Regions from separate parts of the Serratia sp. Ae19-1 genome, predicted to be linked through region 1. Evidence: predicted binding sites of a transcription regulator. Region 1 holds the regulator's gene; each other region holds the start of a gene.

Region 1 (5,676 bases):
CGCGCACGGCCATCATGACGGGCTGTTCGCTAAATTAGACGGTACCGCAAACTTTCTCGATCAGTTCCGCCGGGAACTGCATGGCCTGCATGATGTGTTCGATCATGCTGCGTTTGCGGCCGGTATTGGTATTGGTGATCACCCAGTAAGGGGTGCCCGGTACATGCTTCGGCTTGGTGTGCGTGCCGTTGGCCAGCAGGGTCTGCTGATCGCCGGCGAAATAGGTGCGGGTACGGCCGGTCAACGCCTCGGTGGCAGCGGCGAAACCGGCGGCATCGAGGGTGTACAGCGTGGACAGCACCAGCATGAAACGGTTGACCGCTTTGTTCTGCTCGGCGTATTCATCCGACAGCAGCAGTTCGCGCATGGCGCGCACGCGATCGCGCGGACGCTGCGCCGGGGCCGCCTTTTCCAGCTCGACGGACTGCGACGCACTGGCGGCAGGCAACGCGCGCACCGGCTGACCGGCGGTGAATTTCAACATGCGGCGTAAAATATCGGACGCGCTTTCACCGATGTGTTGCGTGTGGCTGGCAATATAACGGTAAAGCTCTTCGTCGACTTCAATAGTTTTCATCTTTATCCAATACTGTTTTTTCTACTTAGAACCTGAAGCCAGATCCTGCATTCAAGCCATGGGATTATAAGGTTAAAAGCGCTGGAGCGAACACAACAATGTGCCTCCGGACGGCAAATGCAGACTAATACCTATAGCCGGCACTGCCAAGCCCGCGCCGCGAAAATTCCGCATGATTCATCGTGCGATTCAATCATGATACCCTAATCTGAATCTCTCTCAGTATGAACTTCGCCATGAAATTACATTATCAACTGCTGGCCGCCGAGTCAGATGCGCTGCCGGTGCTGCTGATCCACGGGCTGTTCGGTAATCTGGACAACCTGGGCGTGCTGGCACGCGATCTGCACCAGCAGCACAGCGTGATCAAAGTCGATCTGCGCAACCACGGCCTCTCCCCGCGCGCCGACGACATGAACTACCCCGCCATGGCGCAGGATCTGCTGGCGCTGCTCGACGAACTGCAGCTGGATAAAGCGATCGTCATCGGCCATTCGATGGGCGGTAAAGCGGCGATGGCGCTGACCGCCATCGCGCCGGAGCGCATCGCTAAGCTGATCGTCATCGACGTGGCGCCGGTGGATTACCAGACTCGCCGCCACGATGAGATCTTCGCCGCGCTGAAGGCCGTCAGCGCCGCCGGCATCACCCAACGCCAGGCGGCCGCCCAGCTGATGCGCGACTATCTGCAGGAAGAAGGCGTGATCCAGTTCCTGCTGAAGTCCTTCCACAATGGCGAATGGCGCTTCAACCTGCCGGTGCTGATCGAACGCTACGAAGACATCACCGGCTGGCAGGACGTGCCGGCCTGGCCGCATCCGACGCTGTTCATTCGCGGCGGCCTGTCGCCGTACGTGCAGGACAGCTATCGTGCGGACATCGCCCGCCAGTTCCCGCAGGCCCGCGCCCATGTCGTCGCCGGCACCGGCCATTGGGTGCACGCCGAAAAACCGGACGCGGTGCTGCGCGCCATCCACCGTTTCCTCGACGAAGCCTGAAAAATACGCTCATCTGGCGAAAAAACGCGCTAAAGATAACGGCTTAGCGCGTTTAGCCCGCAGTTAGGCATTGTCGCCGCTCCATCTGCTGGGGTAATATGGCGCGCTATAATTTTGCCGCCGCGCCAGCGCGTTCGCGAACGCCGGTTCGGGGGTGAATTTGGGTTAGGGTTTATTGGCCCGAAGTGTGTTAACCGATGCCTCCGGAAGCGTGCGAGCGCTTTTTGATGCAAACTCCCTTGCAGTACCGCTACCTATGGCAAAAGAACAAACGGATCGCACGACGCTGGATCTGTTCGCAGATGAACGCCGTCCGGGGCGCCCGAAAACCAACCCGCTTTCCCGCGATGAACAGCTTAGAATCAATAAGCGCAATCAGTTACGGCGCGATAAAGTGCGTGGATTGCGGCGCGTAGAGCTGAAAATCAACGCGGATGCGGTGGACGCCCTGAACAAACTGGCGGAACAGCGCAACATTAGCCGCAGCGAACTCATCGAGCAGATGCTGTTGGCGCAACTGGCGGAAGAACAGCCGGAACATTGATCTCTTCGGCCGCACGCGCGGCGCGGCGTTAAGGACAACGCCGGATCGACCACGCTTTTCTTCATTCTCCGGCATCGCATAAATGCGATAAAACCCCGGCGCCACTTTCTGGCATGATACGCATTTACCGGCAAGAGACTGCGCCTGTCGGCGCTCGCCCCGTTGCGAAAGGCTCTTGTCATGGCATCATTTTAATCGGCGTCAGCGGCGGCAGTGCTGGCATCGAGTAATGCAATTACTTGAATTTAAAGGTTATACGCGATATGGCTACTGTAGGCATTTTCTTTGGCAGCGACACTGGCAATACCGAAAACATTGCCAAAATGATCCAGAAAATTCTCCAGAAACAGTTTGGCGACGACGTCTCTGAAGTACACGACATCGCTAAAAGCAGCAAAGAAGACCTGGAAGGGTTCGATATCCTGCTGCTGGGTATCCCGACCTGGTACTACGGTGAAGCGCAGTGTGACTGGGATGATTTCTTCCCGACGCTGGAAGAAGTCGATTTCAACGGCAAACTGGTGGCGCTGTTCGGCTGCGGCGACCAGGAAGACTACGCGGAATACTTCTGTGACGCGATGGGCACCATCCGCGACATCATTGAACCGCGCGGCGCGGCCATCGTGGGCCACTGGCCGACCAAAGGCTACCACTTCGAGGCCTCCAAAGGCCTGGCGGACGACAACCACTTCATTGGTCTCGCGATCGACGAAGACCGCCAGCCGGAGCTGACCAACGAGCGCGTCGACGCCTGGGTCAAACAGATCGTCGAAGAGCTGAGCCTGGCCGATATCGTCGGCTAAACGCCGCAACTGGCGAAAGGTTGAACAAAGGCCCTGTAAAGTGCATAGTGTGCGCACAGGGCCATCATCGGCAGCAGGGATTGCTGCGATAGAAGCTACAGATTTGTAACTTCCCACCCCGTCAAGGTAGACTGAGTTATCGGTTTATCCCACCCATCAAGGCGTTGCATGCAAAACATGCAATAGTGCAATTATATCTTTGTTAACAACCGGCGGTTTCCATTTAGTACAACCGGTTCTATAATGAGACGCATTAACTCTTTGTGCCGACCGATGCCACAGGCGAGTACGCCTCAACTTGATTAGCATAGTAACAGGACTGAATTCGCATGACCGACAACAACATCGCATTGAAGAAGGCCGGCTTAAAAGTCACGCTTCCGCGACTCAAAATCCTGGAAGTACTGCAAAATCCGGAATGCCATCACGTCAGTGCGGAAGATTTGTACAAAAAACTGATTGATATGGGCGAAGAGATCGGCCTGGCAACGGTTTATCGCGTACTGAACCAGTTTGACGATGCGGGCATTGTGACACGTCACAATTTCGAAGGCGGCAAGTCCGTGTTCGAACTGACCCAACAGCATCACCACGATCACCTGATTTGCCTGGACTGCGGCAAAGTGATCGAATTCAGTGACGAATCCATCGAAGTGCGCCAGCGTGATATCGCCAAGCAGCACGGCATTAAGCTCACCAACCACAGCCTGTACCTGTACGGCCACTGTGAAACCGGTGACTGCCGCGAAGACGAAACGCTGCACGACAAGAAGTAAGCCTGACCGGTTATGAAAAACCGCCTCACCCTGAGGCGGTTTTTTTATGCTTGCTGAACGGTGAGCAAAAAAATCCCCGGACCAGCCGGGGAAAGATCATGTCATGAAATACTACAATTGCAGCGGCACTGCGACTCCACGTACTGCTCTCACTTTCACGTCCGCTTCACGCCGACACGCGCAGAGGCGGACGCATTCCCCCTTCGTTAAGCGGCCCGCCGCCATGACGACAGGCCGATGCGCCGGGCTTAGACCTTCTCGGCGCGGCTGTAACGTTTACCGTCCGGACTGACCGAACGCACCTGCACCTCACCCGATACCGCCGGCTTGGCCTTGGCGTCATAACGCTGCCACTGCTTGCCGCCGTCGGTGGAATACTCGATGCCCAATCCCGGCAGCGCGATATTCGCCTCCAGCTTGCCGCCCGCTACGCGTGCGCCGGGCACCGGCAGACGATAAGCGACGCCGCCTTTGTCCAGCTTGGCCAGTTCACGCTGGCCCAGGATATTGGCGAAGCGCAGCCAGTCTTTCTCCAGCGCCTTGGTGTCGACAAAGTGGGTCTCCCCGCCTTTGTATTCGCGGCCGGCGCGATAGTCCTGCTCCCAACCGGCGCGGTGCCAGGCGCGTTCGGCCACCGACAGCGCGCGCGGGAAGATCATGTATTCCATCTGCGGATCGGTGCGCTGGGTTTCGCTCCACAGCTGAGCGGACAACCCGTAGGCTCCCGGCCACGGCTTGTCGCTCTTGGCGTTGAAGTGGTTGCCGTCGCGATCGACCGAGGTTTCCGCGTTCTGCGGCATGTTGTCCGGCGCGAAGCTGAACACCTTGCGCTCGTCGCTGAAGCGGGTACCCCAGTAGTAACCGCGCTCGTCCGGGTTCACCTCGTAAGGGAAGTCCATGTAGACGTAGTCCGGGTTGGAGACCACCACTTCATACCCTTTATTGGCCCAATCGTTGACGCTGTCGAAACCGCCCCAGTACAAGGTATCCCAGAAGTTGACGCCCACGCGCGAGGTGGCGAACGACTTCGCGCTCTCGGCGTCTTTCAGGCCGTCCTGCCAGGCCTGCATTCTGTCGATGCCGTGCGCCTTCACCAGCTTGCTGACCTCCTGGCCGAAGTAGCTCGGCAAGTGCTCCATGTCGGCCACCTTGCCTTCTTTGATCATCGTCTGGCAAACCTGCGACTTGGCCCACGGCTTGTCTTCGTTGCTCTGGTCGATGACGCCTTTACCCGGCTCCGGTTTCGCCTTGTCGGTATAGCCGGCGCCCAGGCGGATGTTTTTCGCCTCGTCGCCGCCGAAGTGCCAGGTTTTGATCGGCTGCCCGGCTTCTTTATGCATCTGGGCGATCTCGCCGATCACCTTGTCGACAAAGCGCTGGGAAGAATCCAGGCACGGGTTCAGGTAGCTCTGGCGGTTAAAGAACTGCACGGAGGTGGTATTGGAGGTATCGGTCGGATCCACCAGGCGGAATTCGTTAGCCTCCTGCTCTTTTCCGGCGGCATGCAGCTTTTTATAGCGCGCCTCCATCGACACCACCGCGGCGCGGGCGTGCGCCGGCATGTCGATCTCAGGGATCACTTCAATCTGGCGCGCCTGGGCGTATTTGATGATGTCGATATAGTCCTGACGGCTGAAGAAACCGCCGTAGACGTCCGGCCCCTGGCCGTACTGCGGCAGCAGGCAGGTGGTTTCGGTCAGATCGTGGCAGCGCTGGCCGCCGACTTCCGTCAACTCTGGCAAACCGGGGATCTCGATACGCCAACCTTCATCATCGCTCAGGTGGAAGTGGAATTTGTTGAGCTTGTAGGCCGCCATCTGATCCAGCAGACGCAACACAGCATCCTTCTTATGGAAGTTGCGCGCCACGTCGAGGAAAATGCCGCGATACTGGAAGCGCGGCGCGTCGCTGGCGTCCAATGTAGCAATCTTGCCGCTGCCGTCGGTCGGCACTAACGACAGGATCGACTGCAACCCAT
Region 2 (5,676 bases), on a different contig from region 1:
CGATTTCTGGCTCGAAAAAGCGCGGCAGCTGCCGCCGCCGGCCACGCTCTGCCCGCAGCCGCTGGCCGGGCAAACGCCCACGCCGCGCATCCACCGGCTGGAACAGCGCTGCGATCCGCAGGCCTTCGCCGAACTGGTGCAGTGCGGCGCGCAGCAGAAGCTGAACGCCGCCGATATGGCGGTGGCGCTGGTGGCGCTGTGGGTATCGCGTCTGAGCGGTCAACCGAGCTTCAGCGCCGGTTTTATCTTCATGCGCCGTACCGGATCGGCCGCCCTGTGCGCCGCCGGCCCGGTGATCAACGTGCTGCCGATGGAGATGCACCTCGAGCCGCAGGCCACGCTGTATGAGGCCGCCACCCGCATCAGCCGCGAGCTGAAAACGGTGCGCCGCCATCAGCGCTACGATGCCGAACAGGTACAGCGCGATCTGGGGCGCATCGGCGACGGCGAACCGCTGTACGGTACGGTCTTCAACTTCAAAATGTTCGATTACCAGCTGGATTTCGCCGGTATCGAAGGCATTACCCACGATCTGGCCTCCGGGCCGGTGCGCGATCTGGAGATTGCGCTGTTTATCGACGAACACCATCAGCTGAAGGTTGAACTGCTGGCCAACGCCGAGCGTTACAGCCGTCAGGAACTGCTGGCGCATCTGCAGCGGTTGCCGCTGCTGCTGGCGCAGTTCGCCGCGCAGGCAACGTTGCCGATCGGCGAAGCCGATATGCTGACCGCCGACGATCACGCGCTGCTGGCGCGGGTCAACGACACGGCGCACCCGGTGCCGGCGACCACGCTGAGCCAGCTGCTGGCGCAGCAGGCGAAAACCACGCCGGACGCACCGGCGCTGGCGGATGCGCATTTCAGCTTCACCTACCGCGAAACGCGCGAGCAGGTCACGGCGCTGGCGCGCCAACTGGTGGCGCAGGGTGTGCGACCGGGCGACATAGTGGCGGTGGCACTGCCGCGTTCGGTGTTCCTGTCGCTGGCGTTGATGGCGATCGTGGAAGCGGGCGCCGCCTATCTGCCGCTGGACACCGGTTATCCGGACGAGCGGCTGGCGATGATGCTGGAAGACGCCTCGCCGCGGCTGGTCATCACCAACCCGGCGCAGCAGGCGCGCTTCGCCGACAAGGGCGAAATCTTGCTGTATGACGCGCCGCTGGCGGCCGATCACGCCGCCGGCGTGGCGATCGCGGGCCCGACGCCGGACCATGCGGCCTATATCATCTTTACCTCCGGCTCCACCGGGCGTCCGAAAGGCGTGCTGGTCGGCCATCAGGCGATCGTCAACCGCTTACTGTGGATGCAGCACCAGTACCCGCTGGGGGCGGACGACGCGGTGCTGCAGAAAACGCCATGCAGTTTCGACGTCTCGGTGTGGGAATTCTTCTGGCCGCTGATGGTCGGCGCCCGGCTGGTGATGGCGCCGCCGGAGGCGCACCGCGACCCGCAGCAGCTGCAACAGCTGATCGCACAACATCGCATTACCACGCTGCACTTCGTGCCGTCGATGCTGGCGGCCTTCGTCGCTGCCCTGGACGACGACGCGGCGGTGGCGAGCTGCGCCGCGTTGCGTCAGGTGTTCTGCAGCGGCGAAGCGCTGCCGGCGGAGCTGTGCCGCCTGTGGCAAAGCCGCACGGCGGTGCCGTTGCACAACCTCTACGGCCCGACCGAAGCGGCGGTGGACGTGACCTGGCATCCGGCCTACGGCGACGCGCTGGCGAAGGTGACCGGCGCCAACGTGCCGATCGGCCTGCCGGTATGGAACACCGGGTTGCGCATTCTGGACGCGCGCCTGCGGCCGGTGCCGCCGGGCGTGGCGGGCGATCTGTATCTGACCGGCGTGCAGCTGGCGCACGGCTACCTTGGCCGGCCGGATCTGACCGCCAGCCGCTTTGTCGCCGATCCGTTCGGCGAGGGCGGACGGATGTACCGCACCGGCGACGTGGCGCGCTGGCTGCCGGACGGCGCGGTGGAATATTTGGGCCGCAGCGACGATCAGCTGAAGATCCGCGGGCAGCGTATCGAGCTGAGTGAAATCGACCACGCCTTGCTGTCGCTGCCGGGCGTGCGCCAGGCGGTGACGCACGCGCTGGTGTTGCAGGGTACGCCGGTGGACGCCGGCGGCGATGCGCGCCAGCTGGTGGGTTATCTGGTGATGCAACCCGGCGCGAGCTGGGATGCGGAAGTTTTGCGTGCGGCGCTGGCCGACCGCCTGCCGCCGCACATGGTGCCGGTGGCGTTGGTGGAAATGCAGGATTTGCCGCTGAGCGCCAACGGCAAGCTGGATCGCAAGGCGTTGCCGCAGCCGCAGGGCGGTGAACGCAAGGCAGGACGGCCGCCGCAGGCCGGGTTGGAAAGCGAGATCGCGGCGGTATTCGCCCGTTTGCTGCAGCGCGAGCAGGTGTTCGCCGACGACGATTTCTTCGCCCTCGGCGGTCATTCGCTGCTGGCGATGCGCCTGGCGGCGGAGCTGCGCCGCGATCTGGGCAAGGCGGTGTCCGTCGGCCAGGTGATGGTGGCGTCGCGCGTTGAGCAGCTGGCCGCCTTGCTGGCGGAGGATCGCACGCAGGAAGAGGCCGATCGCAGTGGCTTCGACAGCGTATTGCCGCTGCGCGTCACCGAGGGGCCGACGCTGTTCTGTCTGCATCCGGCATCCGGCTTCTCCTGGCAGTTCAGCGTATTGCCGCGCTATCTCGACCAGCACTGGTCGCTGGTCGGCATCCAGTCGCCGCGGCCGGATGGCCCGCTGGCGCTGAGCGAAGACATGGATCAGGTAGTAGATGCCCACTTGCAGACGGTGTTGCAGGTGCAGCCGCACGGGCCGTACCACTTCATCGGTTATTCGCTCGGCGGCACGCTGGCGCAGGGCATCGCCGCCCGGTTGCAGGCGCGCGGCGAGCAAGTGGCGTTCCTCGGCCTGCTGGATACCTATCCGCCGGAGACCCAAAACTGGGACGTGATGCTGGACGACAACGTGTTGAAGGAAGTGCAGCGCGAGCGCGAGCAGTTCCTGGCGGTGTCGCAGGACACGCTCGATCCGGCGCTGGGCGAGACGCGCACGGCGATGTTCGACAACATCGAAGCCAACTACGCCGATTCGGTGCGGTTGCTGTCGCGTACCCGCACCGCCCGTTTCCACGGCCAGGCGACGCTGTTCGTCGCTAAACGCACGCTGCAGGAAGGGATGGACGTGCAGCAAACCTGGTCGCAGTACGTCGATGCGCTGCAGGCGCACGAGCTGGACTGTGCGCACGTCGATATCGTTTCGCCGGCGTCGTTCAAAGTGCTGGGGCCGCTGCTGAACCGGATCTTGCGCACGCTGTAATGACGCCCTCATCCCGCCGCCAGACACGGGGATTATCCCGCGTTTGGCGGCGTTTCTTGCGGTCGCTCACAATTGAATATCAATGAGTTTTATTATCATTATTGATTTCGTCATCTGTGCTAGCATAGCGCCCCGCAACTGCAGAATCCCCGTTTAAAGATGTGGTGAACAACCGATGAGTAGCAAACCCTCCATCCTGCTTGATTTTAGCCTGCTGAAAACCAACCGGGCTTTCCGCGCGGTGTTCTGCGCGCGCTTTATCTCCATTGTGGCGCTGGGGTTGATGGCGATCGCCATCCCGGTGCAGATCCAGGCGTTGACCGGTTCCACCCTGCAGGTCGGGTTGGCGGTGACGCTGGCCGGCGGCGGCATGTTCGCTGGGCTGCTGATGGGAGGGGTATTGGCCGATCGCTATGAGCGACGCCGGCTGATTCTGTTTGCGCGTTCCACCTGCGGCGTCGGTTTTGTCGGCCTGTGTCTCAACGCCCTGCTGCCGTCGCCTTCGCTGGCGGCCATTTATCTGCTGGCGGTGTGGGACGGCTTCTTCGGCGCGGTGGGGGTGACGGCGCTGCTGGCGGCCACGCCGGCGCTGGTGGGCCGCGAAAACATCGTGCAGGCGGGTGCCATCAGCATGCTGACGGTGCGCTTCGGCTCGATTCTTTCTCCGGCGATCGGCGGCCTGGTGATCGCCCATATGGGCATCGCCTGGAACTACGGTCTGGCGGCGTTCGGCACCCTGCTGACGTTGCTGCCGCTGCTGAGCCTGCCGCAGCTGATGCCGCCGCCGCAGCCGCGTGAACACCCGCTGCGCGCGCTGGCGGGCGGTTTCGCCTTCCTGTTCCAGAACAAGGTGATCGGCATGGTGGCGCTGATCGGCGCGCTGCTGACCATGGCCAGCGCGGTGCGCGTGCTGTACCCGGCGATGGCGGAAGGTTGGCACATCGACGCTGCCCACCTCGGTTATATGTACGCCGCCGTGCCGCTCGGCGCGGCCATCGGCGCGTTCACCAGCGGGCGCGTGGCGCACGTGGCGCGCCCCGGCTGGGTGATGCTGCTGACGGCGATCGCGGCGTTCGCCGCCATTGGCCTGTTCGGCCTGATGCCGTGGTACAGCCTGGCGTTGCTGTGTCTGGTGGCGTTCGGCTACCTGAGCGCGCTGAACTCGCTGCTGCAATACGGTCTGATCCAGAGCCTGACGCCGGACAACTTCCTCGGCCGCATCAATGGCCTGTGGACGGCGCAGAACGTGGTGGGCGATGCGCTGGGCGCGTTGCTGCTGGGGGCGATGGGCGCCTTTATGCTGCCGGCGATGAGCGCCAGCGGCTTTGGCTTCGGCGCGGCGGCGCTCGGCATCCTGCTGTTGTTCGCCATGACCGGTTTGCGTCAGGTCACGATGCACAAACCGGAGCCGCAGAACGAGCCTCAGCCGGCCAGTGAAAAGTAACTCGATGCGTTAATTCGACGCTGTGGGATCAAATAGCAATGCTTATCATCGGCATGCGTAAAACCCACAGCGTTTATGTCATGATTTCGAAATGAAAGAAGTGCTTACGTTTATTGACATAGCAAATATCGGCGAGTAATTTAGCGCGGAATTAACTCAAATGATAATCATTATTATATTGGTTATCACTTCAAATTCTTGAGGGCGAAGCGATGGATACTGCCGTGAACGACATCAATCGAAAGGAAGTGCAGGAGTGCGAAGAGCAGCGATTTGCCGCTGATTTTTCTCCGGCGTCGGGCTTCTTCTTTACTTCTCCTTTCCGCAGTCTGACCACCACCGGTTGTTTCAGCCGCATTCGCCTGCCGGCCGCAGACGGCGCCGATCTGAACGGCGAGTTCCAGCGCAGCGTACGGCAGGCGTTTGCCGAGGCCCGACAGGCCGGCATCAAAAAGCCGCTGCTGTGCGGCGCCATCCCGTTCGATACCCGGCAGCCTTCGGCGCTGTTTATTCCGCAGCAGAGCCGCTGGTTCGATCGCGCCGCCTTTATGGCCGGCGTTAGGCCGGCGGCGGACGGGCCGGAGCTGGCCGGGGTAACGGAGCTGCCGCCACAGCAGCCGTTCATGAACATGGTCAGCGACGCCGTCGACGCGATGAAGGCCGGTGAGTTGGACAAAGTGGTCTTGTCGCGCCTGCTGGAGATCGAAACGCGTCAGCCGGTGGATCGCCATGCGCTGATGGCGCGCGTGATTGCCCAGAACCCGCACGGTTTCCATTTCCATGTGCCGCTGGAGCAGGGCGCACTGTTGGGCGCCAGCCCCGAATTGCTGCTGCGTCAGGACGGCGGCCGTTTCTATTCCAACCCGCTGGCCGGTTCCGCCCGGCGCGAGGCCGACCCGCAGCG
Region 3 (5,676 bases), on a different contig from region 1:
GTTATCAACTGGAACAGGTGCTGGTGATGAGCCGCCATAACCTGCGTGCGCCGCTGGCCAATAACGGCAGCGTGCTGGCGCAGTCTACGCCGAAGGCCTGGCCGGCCTGGGAAACGCCGGGCGGCCAGCTGACCACCAAGGGCGGGGTGCTGGAAGTGTACATGGGGCACTACTTCAATGCCTGGCTGAAGCAGACCGGCCTGTTGCCGCAAGAGGGCTGCCCGACCGCCGGCAGCGTGTATGTCTACGCCAACAGCCTGCAGCGCACGGTGGCCACCGCGCAGTTCTTCAGCAATGGCGCGTTCCCGGGCTGCGACGTCAGCGTGCACCATCAGGACAAGATGGGCGAGATGGATCCGACCTTCAACCCGATCATCACCGATACCAGCGAAGCCTTCAACCAGCAGGCGCTGGCGGCGATGAACGCCGCGCTGGGATCGCTGAAGCTGGACGCCTCTTACCAACAGCTGGCGAAGATCATCGATTACAAGGATTCCGCCGCCTGCAAGACCGACAAACACTGCGATCTGACCAAAGAAGCCAGCGTGATGAGCGCGGTGCCGGGCAAAGAGCCGGGCGTCTCCGGCCCGCTGCGGGTGGGCAACTCGCTGGTAGACGCCTTTATGCTGCAGTACTACGAAGGTTTCCCGATGAAAGAGGTGGCCTGGGGCAAAATCGCCACCCCGCATCAGTGGAAACAGCTGGCGCAGCTGAAAGACGGCTATCAGGATTCGCTGTTCACCTCGCCGGTGGTGGCGCAAAACGTCGCCAAACCGCTGCTGACCTATATCAACAACGCGCTGCTCGGCGAGCGCAAACCGGACGCGCCGAAGCTGACGGTGCTGGTCGGCCACGACTCCAATATCGCTTCGCTGCTGTCGGCCATGCAGTTCCAGCCGTATCAGCTGCCGCAGCAGTATGAGAAAACGCCGATCGGCGGCAAGCTGGTGTTCCAACGCTGGCGCGACGCGCAGAACGACCGTGAATTGCTGAAGATCGAGTACGTCTATCAGTCCACCGAACAGCTGCGCAAGGCGACGCCGCTGACGCTGCAAACCCCGCCGCAGCGCGTAACGCTGGCGCTGAAAGGTTGCCCGATCGACAAGGACGGTTTCTGCGCCTGGAGCGATTTCGAAAAGACCATGAAGGGTATCCTGTAATGCCCAGCCTCTCTCCCGACCGCGGGGGAGAGGCCTCTTCCCAACCCGGCTAACGCGCCGCCGTGCCGGCCTTAACGCCATTTATTTTGCCCAGAGTCATTGTTGCAGGCCGTTTCGGGGGCTAACATCATCAGCCTGCCTGCTTATCATGGATACTGCCGTTGCCCACTTTTATCCGCAATATCGACTTTTTCACGCCGGACGGTTATCCGGGCCAGGTGGCGCGCTGCCAGTTTGCGTTGGCGGAGTATCACGACGACAGTTTTTCTGCATTGGGCTTTACGCTGCCGGATCATCTGGCGCGCGCGGTGCCGAAGCGCCGTGCGGAGTATCTGGCCGGACGCGTTCTGGCGCGGCAGCTGTTGGCGCCGCTCGGTTTCGTCGATTTCACTCTGGCGCGCGGCGAAGATCGCGCGCCGCAGTGGCCGGCTGGCATTGCCGGTGCGCTGAGCCATAATTCGAATACCGCGCTGTGCGCCGTGCACCGCGAGAGCGGGCTGGGCGGCGTTGGGCTGGATGTGGAGACGCTGCTGTCTGACGAGCGGGCGGAGGAGCTGTGGGGGGCGATCGTTTCGCCGACGGAGCGCGAGGCGTTGCTGCGCGAGGCGCTGCCGTTCAACGCGCTGCTGACGCTGGCGTTTTCTGCCAAAGAGAGCCTGTTCAAGACGCTTTATCCGCAGGTGCGCTGTTACTTCGACTTTCTTGATGCGCGCATGACGGCCGTGGATGTGCAGCGGCAGACGTTCGTATTAGAGCTGCTTAAGACATTGACGCCGCATTGCCCCGCCGGCCGCCGGTTCAGCGGGCGTTTTTGGCGTGAAGGTGACGACGTCACGACCTTTATTTTTTGCTAAAACACAATAATAACAGTGTGTTATTTATTTCTGTGCCGTAACGCGGATTTGCCGCGGCGCGCGGAAAGATTCATTCACCGGTGATTGACCCACGGTGGGGATCCGGTGTAATTTACCATCCTTTTTATGGCTAATGATAATTATTCGCATAAACATTATCATTGGTGAGGCGCAACAAAGGAGTGGTCTTGTGGCGACACTGACGACAGAAAACCAAACCTTCCCCGGGTTTGTGTACGCCGAGCAATCGACCTTTTTGTACCGGTCCGAATTCCGTTCCCTTTCCGCCGACGGCGTGTTCGAGCGCATTGAGACGCCGGCGTTCGGCGGCGAACAGGAAGGCAGCGCGCTGGCGCAGCATATCCGCGAGGCGCTGGCGCGCGCCAAAGCCGCCGGCCAGGCGGCACCGGTGGTGGTGGGTGCCATTCCGTTCGATACGCGCCGGCCTTCCAGCCTGTATGTGCCTGAAAACTGCCAGTTTGTCGCCAACGACAGCTTTACCCGCGCCGCGCGCCCGATGCTGCAACAGCCGCATCGTCTTGCTGCCTGCACCAGCATTCCGGACGAGCCGCGCTTCAAGCATGCGGTGGCGGAAGCGGTCAGCCGCTTTAAACAAGGCAAGCTGGACAAGGCGGTGCTGTCGCGCATCCTCGACATCGAGCTGGAACAGCCGGTGGCGGGCCACCAGATCTTCAATAACCTGATGGTGCAGAACCCGACCGGTTATCACTTTTCCCTGCCGTTGGCCGATGGCGGCGTGCTGATCGGCGCCAGCCCGGAACTGCTGATCCGCAAGCAGGGCGGCGAGATCCACACCAATCCGCTGGCGGGCTCGGCGCGCCGTCAGGACGATGCGCAGCAGGATCGCCTCGGTAGCGAGCGCCTGATGCGCTCGACCAAAGACAAATACGAACACAAGCTGGTGATAGAGGATATTCGCCGGCATCTGGCACCGCTGTGCGCCAGCCTGAGCGTGCCCAGCGGCCCGTCGCTGCTCAGCACCGGCACCATGTGGCACCTGTCCACCCGCATTCGCGGCGAGTTGCTGAACCCGACGCTCAACGTGATGCAGCTGGCTTGTCTGCTGCATCCGACACCGGCGCTGTGCGGTTTCCCGACCGAGAGCGCCCGCCAGCTGATCGCCGATTTGGAGCCGCACGATCGTGGCCTGTTCAGCGGCATCGTCGGCTGGTGCGACGCCAACGGCGACGGCGAGTGGGCGATCGTCATCCGCAGCGGTCTGCTGCACGGTAACCGGGTGCGGCTGTTCGCCGGCGCGGGCATCGTCGCCGCTTCGACGCCGCAGTCCGAGTGGATGGAAACCGCCGCCAAACTGGGCACCATGCTCAACGCTTTCGGCCTGAACAGCGGCGCGCTGTAGGGCCTCTTTGCGGCGCAGTGTGCGCCGCGCCATACGCTTTCGCAGGAGACAACGATGAACAACAACATGACCCGGCTGTGCGCCCGGATGGCGGTGTGCGCATGAGCATTCAGATGGATTTCACCGGCAAACGGGTGTGGGTGACCGGCGCGGCGCGCGGCATCGGCGAGCAGATCGCCCGGCACTTTTTGGCTCAGGGTGCTGAGGTGGTGGGATTTGACCGCGAATTCGCCAACCCGGATCTGCCTTACCCTTGCGTGACGCTGGACATCAGCCGGCCGGAACAGGTGGAGGCGGTGTGCCGCCAACAGCTGGGGGAGAACCCGCGACTGGACGTGTTGGTCAACGCCGCCGGCATTTTGCGCATGGGCAATACCGAAGATCTGAGCGTGGATGACTGGCATCAGTGCATCAACGTCAACGCCTCGGGGGCGTTTTACCTGTTCCGCGCGCTGCTGCCGCACTTCAAGGCGCAGCGCAGCGGGGCGATCGTCAGCGTCGGCTCCAACGCTGCGCACGTGCCGCGCGCGCAGATGGCGGCCTACTGCGCCTCCAAGGCGGCGCTGACCAGCCTGAACCACTGCGTGGGGCTGGAGATGGCGCCGTTCGGCGTGCGCTGCAATCTGGTGTCGCCGGGCTCGACCGACACGCCGATGCAGCGCGGCATGTGGCAGACCGACGATGCGCAGCAGCGCACCATCGCCGGCTTCCCCGAGATGTTCAAACTGGGGATCCCGCTGGGTAAAATCGCCCGCCCGGACGAGATCGCCAACGCGGTGTTGTTCTTGGCCTCCGACCTGGCCAGCCACATCACCATGCAGGATATCGTGATCGACGGCGGCGCCACGCTGGCCGCCTGAGTCAGACCCGCTGGCGGCGCAGCAGGTGCTGCGCGCCTTCCGCCGCCAGCAGCAGCACCGCCAGCCAGATCGCCAGATAGGTCGGCCATTCGCTTTGGCTGATGCTCTCGCCGAGCAGCAGCGCGACGATCACCAGCAGCACCGGTTCCACATAGCTCAGCAGGCCGAACAGACTGAACGGCAGCAGGCGGCTGGCGAGGATGTAACACACCAGCGCCACGGCGCTGATGACGCCGAGCAACGGAATGCGCCAATACAGCTCGGCATTGACCTGCAGCGCCGCCGCGCCGTGGTCGCCGAAAGCGAACCAGGCCGCCGCCGGCAGCATCAGCGCCAGCTCGCACCACAGTCCGCCGAGGTTGTCGGTGGCGAAGCGGCGCCGCAAAATAAAGTAGAGCGGATAGCCCAGCGCCACCACCAGTGTCGGCCATGAGACGCCGCCCGCCTGATACAGCTCATTGCCTACCCCCACCATAGCGCACGCCACCGCCAGTTTTTGCAGCAGCGACAGCCGATCGCGATAGATCAGGCGCCCCGCCAGCACCATGGTCAGCGGCAGAAGAAAATAGCCGAGCGATACGTCGAGCGCCTTGCCGTGCAGCGGCGCCCACAGGAACAGCCACAGCTGCACCCCCAGCAGCGCCGAGGTGAGCAGCAGGCCCAGCAGCCGCAGCGGCCGTTGGCCGATCCAGCCCAGCGTGTCGGCCACCTTGCGCCAATCGCCGGACAACGCCATGAACAGCGTCAGGAACGGCAGCGTCAGCAGCGTGCGCCAGCCGTAAACCTGTTCGCCGTTCAGCGGGGTGAGGGTAGAGGTGAAGTAATACATCGCGCCGAACAAGATGGAGGCGACGATCGAAAGAGTGATGCCCTTAATCACACGCATTCCTGGTGAGTGATTGATTTTATGGCGGCTACTGTAGAGAAATTTGCCGCCAACGACAATGGCGTTGCCGGGCGCTGGACAATCGACGGCGGCGGGTTACAATGGATACTGTGTATTCATACAGGCATTGACGATGACAATCGATCTTTTTGAAGACGCACTGCCGCCGCCGTGGCGGGAAGAGATCGCTCCCGGCGCGGTGGTGATGCACGGCTTTGTGCGCGATCACGGGCCGGAACTGCTGGCGGCGGTGCAGGGCGTGGTGGCTCAGGTGCCATGGCGGCATTTGACCACCCCCGGCGGGCATGTGATGTCGGTGGCGATGAGCTGGTGCGGCAACGGCTGGACCAGCGACAGCCGCGGCTATCGCTATTCGGAACGCGACGCACGCAGCGGCAAACGCTGGCCGGCCATTCCCCCAATCTTGATGGCGTTGGCGGATGAGGCCGCACAGCAAGCGGGCTTTGGCCCCTTCGTGCCGGACTCTTGCCTGATGAACCGTTACGATCCGGGCAGCAAGCTGTCGCTGCATCAG
Region 4 (5,676 bases), on a different contig from region 1:
GGCGGCCGTGACCGGCGCGCCGAGGGTATCGACGGTGTATTCGGACGGGCCGTAATAATTGTGGATCTCCACCTCCGGATGCTGTTGCATCAGGTTCCACAGCGTCGGCGTCGCCGCCTCACCGCCAATCATCACGAACGACGGCAGCGGGAACTGCCCCTTCAGCAGACCGCAGTCCACCAACTGCGAGAAGAACGACGGCGTGATGTCCAGCAGATCGATCGGCGTCTTTTGGGTTTGTTCGAGCAGCGCCCAGGGATCGCGGCGCAGCTCCTCATCGAAGATGACCAGTTCGCTGCCCATCATCATGCAGAACAGCGGTTCCCAGGAGGAGTCGAAAGAGAACGAGGCGGTATGGCCGGCGCGCAGACGCCGCGCGTGGCGGATCTCGAATTTTTCAATCGCCGGGCCAAACAGCGAGGCCTGATGCGACAAGAACAGGTTCAGCAGCCCGCGGTGGGTGGACATCACGCCCTTGGGTTTGCCGGTCGAACCGGAGGTGTAAATCATGTAGGCGAGATGCGCTTCATTCAGCGGCGCACGCCGCTCTTCGTCCGTTATCGGCGTGGCTTCGGCGGCCGCGCAGCGCGCCAGGCACGATGCGTCGTCCAGGCACAGCACCTGCGGCAGATCCGGCATGTTTACCTGCGTGGCGCGGTGGGTCAGCAACATCACCGGCCGCGCGTCGTCGCACATCAGCGTCAGGCGTTCACGCGGATAGTCCAGATCGAGCGGCATATAGGCCGCGCCGCTGGCCAGCACGCCGAACAGCGCAACCAGCGTGTCCACCGAACGCGGAATGCCGATGGCCACCACGTCTTCGGCGCCGATGCCGCTTTCGATCAGCACACGCCCCAGTTGCATCACCCGTTCGCAGAGCTGACGGTAGCTGAGTCGCACATCGCCGCAGACCACCGCCAACGCCTCGGGCTGCCGCTCAACCTGACGCTGGAAAGCGTCCATGATCGAGATCATGCCCGCCGGCGGCGTCAGTTCAGCGCCGCGTCCCCAGGCCGCGAGTTGACGCCGTTCCCCTTCGCTGATTAACGCCAGCTGTCCGATCGGTTGCTGCGGTTGCCGCGCCAGCTGCTGCAGCCAATGGCCGATGCGCTCTGCGTGACAGTGTAATGTACGCGGCGAGTATTTGGCCGGGTTGGCCACCAACGACAGCGTCAGCACGCCGTTGCGAAAGCCGATCTCAAACTCCAGATCATCGACCGGCCCCATCGCCAGTGTATGGGTAACGGCCGCCTGACCGTCGAAGGACAAGGCGCTGTGGTAAACCTTGACGTTAATCACCGGGCCGTACAGCTCTTGATGGCCGCCGACCAGGCCGAGGTCGCGTTTGATCTGCTCCGCTTCATAGCGTTGATGGCGGCGCGCCTGTTTGATTTCCGCTGCGGTCGACTGGCAGACCTCCGCCAGCGACATCTCCGGCGTCACGTTCAGCAGCAGCGGCAGCACGTTAACCACTGGGCCGGCCGCCGCCAGCGCTTGTGAACCCATGCGGCGCATGAAAGGAAAACCGACTGAAAAGCGGGTTTCACCGCTCATGCGCGCCAGGTATATCGCCAATGCGGCCGTGACGATATCGGCAGGTTGCAGCGACTGCAGCGCGTCGATGCGCAATGCGGCGTCAAACAGCGACTCAGGCAGCACCAATGCCTGTTTAAGCGGCCGGGCGCCCGGTTCAACCTCGCGGCTTTCCGTCGATAATGACAGCGGCGACGGCAGATCGCGCAGATGCTGTCGCCAGAATTCGGCCGCCCGCTGGCGCGCCGGCGAGGTTTGCCATTGCTGAAACTCTTCCACCACCTGGCCGAACGGCGTAAATGGCGAGGCCGCCGGCGACAGCCCGTGGCGCAGCGCGCGATAGATGTCGGCGATCCGGCGCGTGATGGCCTCGAAGCTGAAGCCGTCCAGGGTCAGGTGATGAAAACGCTGGTACCAGAACCAGCGATCGGCGCTGATACGGATCAGCGCATGGCGATAGAGCGGCCGCTCGCCGTCAGCGGGCAATTCCTGAGCCAGATCGTCGTGCATCAGCGCCAGCGCCGCCTGTTCGGCGTCCGGCCGCGCGCTGAAATCGAACCACTCCGGCGCCTGCACGCGCGCGGGATCCGCACTGAGCGGTAAGCGTTGTGCCGGCTGGCCGTCCTGCGCCTCAAAGAACCGCGCCTGAACCGTATCCGCTTCCGCCAGCCCCTGACGGATCGCGCGTTCCAGCGCCGGACGATCGATATCGCCATGCAGTTCGGTGTAATGCGCCACGGCGAAGCTGTTGCGACGCAGCGCGATTTGATCGGCGATCCAGATCCCCGGTTGTGCCGCAACCAGCGGATAATCCCGGTACTCGACCTGAGTATCCGGCAATGAAAGCGTTTCTGACATGGTGTCTGTCCTTTTCCTCAAACGGAATGTAGCGATGTGGTTGCTGCGCGATTAACGCTGCGCATCCGTCGCTTTCAACGACGCCGGCCGCATGTCCTGCCAGTGCGTTTCGATGTAGTCGATGCATTCACCGCGCGCCGCCGGCCCCATCAGCACGCGCCACCCCGGCGGCGTATCGGCAAACTGCGGCCACAGCGAATACTGCTGCTGCGCATTGATCAATACGGAGAAACGGAGACTTTCGTCATCGAACGGGTTTTGTTGTTCCTGAGTCATTTGCCTTACCTGTCTGTCAACATGTGTGGGTTATTTCATCGCGCAAAGCAGTTGGCGCACGCCGTCCACCAGGCCGCCGCGCCAGCACAGCGCATCGTGGCCGCCGGAAAACACGCGATAATCGGCGCGGTGCCCCGCCGCCGTCAGCGCCTCGTGCATCTGGCGATTGACGAATTCGATGTCCGCCTCGCGATCGCCGGCTTGCTGGAGCACGGTGAGCGTGGGCGCCGCCGCGCGGCGTTGCCGAACCTGGCGTATCAGCCAGCCTTCCTCCAGCTCGTGACGCTTTTCGAACTGGGTAACGAACTGCACCGTGGGCCACCAGAAAGAGCCGGACTGGCTCAGCACGTGGCCGAAGCGTTCTGGCCAGTGCAGGCCGGCGTACAGCGCCGCCAGCCCGCCGTAGCTCTGGCCGGCGACCACGGTGCGCGTGCCCGCCTCGCTGAAGGGTTCGCGCCGCTGCGCCTGCGGCAACAGTTCGTCGATCACCGCCTGCCAGAAAGCGGCGTTGCAAGGCAGTTCGTTTTCCCGGTGTTCGCCATCGATCGCATCGATCAGCAGCCAACATGCCGGCGGCAGCTGCCCTTTTGCGGTCTCGTTCTCGATCACCGGCAACAGCGCGTGCCTCTCGATCCAGTTTTGGCCATCGAGCAGCAGCACCAGCGGACGCTCCGCTTTCACCTCGGCGTCGCCGCTGGCATACAGCCAGACGCGCCGTTGGGTGCCCAGCCGTTCGCTGCGCCACTGCAAGAGCTGCAGCCGCGTCTGTTCCAGCGGCCGATCGGCGGCCTGCCAGGCGCTTTGGTCGTCGGCATCCGGCCCCTGGGCCAGGGAAACCGGGCGCGGGCGATGCGAAGGCCCCAGCGAGAGGCGATTCAGCGGATCGGCGATCGCCAGCGGGAACAGCGAGATCCACCAGGCGCGCTGCTGGCGATCGCGCAGCGTTTCTTCGTCGCTGAATACCGGGGGAAGCTCCCGGTCGGTGATGGGGATCAGGCTGTAGCCGCCGCGCCAGCGGCGATCGATAACGGCCGCGCCGTACCAAACGTCGGTGCCGGGGAGCCGGGTCAGGCTGCTGGGAGACGTGCTGTGGTGATCGGTAATGCCGTTGATATCGGCATAGACGCGACATATCGGCGAGCGCTGCTCATCGCCGGCAGGGTCGCGCCATAGCCAGGTCATTTTGACGTGGCTGTCGTCGTGCGGCTCAACGATGGGCGTGCCGTGAGCGGCAACCTTCTGCCACCACTCGGGTTGCCCCACCGTCTCTTCACGCAGCCATTGCGCCGCCAATCCCTCATGACCGTTGTCTGGCCTCTTTTCCGGCAAAAACTCCATAGCGCCCCTTACATAACATGAGTGATTTTTACAAAACCTGACAATCGTATTGATACTCATTATCATTTTCAATACTATTTGTCGGATTTTTACCGTCGTGCAAACACGACGCTTCCGCGTTGATGAGGCAAAGCACGCTCGTCGGCATTTCGGGGTTTATCAGGGTGGCATGACACACAAAAGCAGGTATTCAGGAGAGATAATGAAGATTAAAAACAAAGGGATGGACAACAAAAATGCCGAGGCGATGTCCGCCAGGCGTTTGTTGCTGGGATCGGCGCTGGCTTTACTGCCCTTCGCGCAAAGCGCGTCGGCCGCGGCGGACGAGACGATTTTGGTGACCGCCGACGCGCAAAACAGCGTGACCGCGCCGGTCAAAGGGATCGTCGCCAAAGAGAGCGCCGCCGGCACCAAAACCGCCGTCCCGCTGCGCAAGACGCCGCAGTCCATCTCCGTGGTCACGCGCGAACAAATGAACGACCAGGAACCGGCGTCGGTCGCCGACGCGCTGAACTACACCAGCGGGGTAATCACCACCTACCGCGGCAACTCCAACCGCAATGACGAAGTGATCAGCCGTGGCTTCCGCTATGCGCCCAAGCTGCTCGACGGCCTGCACTTTGGCCTCTCGAGCCAAAACGGCGGCGCCGGGCAGATCGATCCCTGGCTGCTGGAGCGCGTGGAGATGGTGCACGGCCCGGCCGGCGTGCTGTATGGCCAGGTCAGCCCCGGCGGCGTGGTAGTGATGACCAGCAAGCGCCCTACCGCCCAGAGCATTCACGAAGTGAAATTCAGCACCGGCAACCGCCATCTGGCGGAAACGGCGTTCGATTTCGGCGGCAAGCTCAACGACGACAACACCCTGTTCTACCGCCTGAACGGCATCGCCAGAACCGAACATGAGTTCGTCAAAGACAGCAAGCAGCAACGGGTGGCCATCGCCCCGGCCTTCACCTGGCTGCCGAACGAAGACACCAGCTTTACGCTGCTGACCAGCTACCAGAACGATCCGAAAGCCGGGTCGCGCAACTTCCTGCCGCGTGCCGGCACGCTGTTCCCGACCAGCGCAGGCTACGTGCCTTATGACTTTAACGTCAGCGAGCCCAGCTTCAACAAATCGCGGCGCGAGCAGGCGTCGATCGGTTACAGCCTCGAGCATAACTTCAACGATGCGCTGTCGTTTACCCAGAACCTGCGCTTCACCCACCGCGATGAAGACTATAAATATCTGGTTTATAACGTAAACTCGAAGATCAACGACCACACCGTCACCCGCATGGCGCAGCATGAAACGCAGATGACCAACGAGTTTGGTGTGGATAACCAGCTGAAGGGCCTGTTCGATACCGGCGAGGTGAAACACACCGTGCTGGGCGGGCTGGATTATCGTTACAGCCATATCGATTCGAAGATGTATCGCGATCGCGGCAACGACTACCCGATCGACTGGGCTAACCCGACGCATAGCAGCATTGACGGCAGTGCGCTGACGCTGGCTTCCAGCGACTTGAAAACGCTGAATCAGGTCGGGGTGTATCTGCAGGACCAACTGGAGTGGAATGACTGGAACCTGCTGCTGTCCGGCCGCCAGGACTGGTCGCAGGTCAACACCCGCGATCGCACCGTCGGCGGTAAAGAGCAGACCTACAACGATGCGCAATTTACCGGCCG

Evidence for each region. Region 1 encodes Fur, which represses iron uptake genes when iron is present. Its sites were predicted from a motif close to ATAATAATGAGAACNACTATCAA; they were not measured.
Region 2: entS (enterobactin transporter EntS) is a predicted target of Fur. The motif match lies at 3,405-3,427, and genes of this name have one in related genera.
Region 3: AAIE04_RS11990 (isochorismate synthase) is a predicted target of Fur. The motif match lies at 2,148-2,170, and genes of this name have one in related genera.
Region 4: fes (enterochelin esterase) is a predicted target of Fur. The motif match lies at 4,055-4,077, and genes of this name have one in related genera.

What each region holds. Positions count from the first base shown of each region.
Region 1 covers NZ_JBCHWD010000001.1:350,780-356,455, reverse strand. Annotated here, with positions in the region: gene seqA (replication initiation negative regulator SeqA) at 35-577, opposite strand; gene ybfF (esterase) at 802-1,575, shown strand; gene ybfE (LexA regulated protein) at 1,832-2,119, shown strand; gene fldA (flavodoxin FldA) at 2,383-2,922, shown strand; gene fur (ferric iron uptake transcriptional regulator) at 3,252-3,698, shown strand; gene AAIE04_RS01720 (beta-N-acetylhexosaminidase) at 3,947-5,676, opposite strand, start outside.
Region 2 covers NZ_JBCHWD010000015.1:7,756-13,431, reverse strand. Annotated here, with positions in the region: gene AAIE04_RS24585 (enterobactin synthase subunit F) at 1-3,328, shown strand, start outside; gene entS (enterobactin transporter EntS) at 3,504-4,772, shown strand; gene AAIE04_RS24575 (isochorismate synthase) at 4,985-5,676, shown strand, end outside.
Region 3 covers NZ_JBCHWD010000003.1:375,327-381,002, reverse strand. Annotated here, with positions in the region: gene agp (bifunctional glucose-1-phosphatase/inositol phosphatase) at 1-1,160, shown strand, start outside; gene AAIE04_RS11995 (4'-phosphopantetheinyl transferase family protein) at 1,322-2,014, shown strand; gene AAIE04_RS11990 (isochorismate synthase) at 2,205-3,395, shown strand; gene dhbA (2,3-dihydro-2,3-dihydroxybenzoate dehydrogenase) at 3,497-4,255, shown strand; gene rarD (EamA family transporter RarD) at 4,257-5,135, opposite strand; gene alkB (DNA oxidative demethylase AlkB) at 5,275-5,676, shown strand, end outside.
Region 4 covers NZ_JBCHWD010000004.1:322,407-328,082, reverse strand. Annotated here, with positions in the region: gene AAIE04_RS14215 (amino acid adenylation domain-containing protein) at 1-2,391, opposite strand, end outside; gene AAIE04_RS14210 (MbtH family protein) at 2,443-2,667, opposite strand; gene fes (enterochelin esterase) at 2,698-4,005, opposite strand; gene AAIE04_RS14200 (TonB-dependent siderophore receptor) at 4,208-5,676, shown strand, end outside.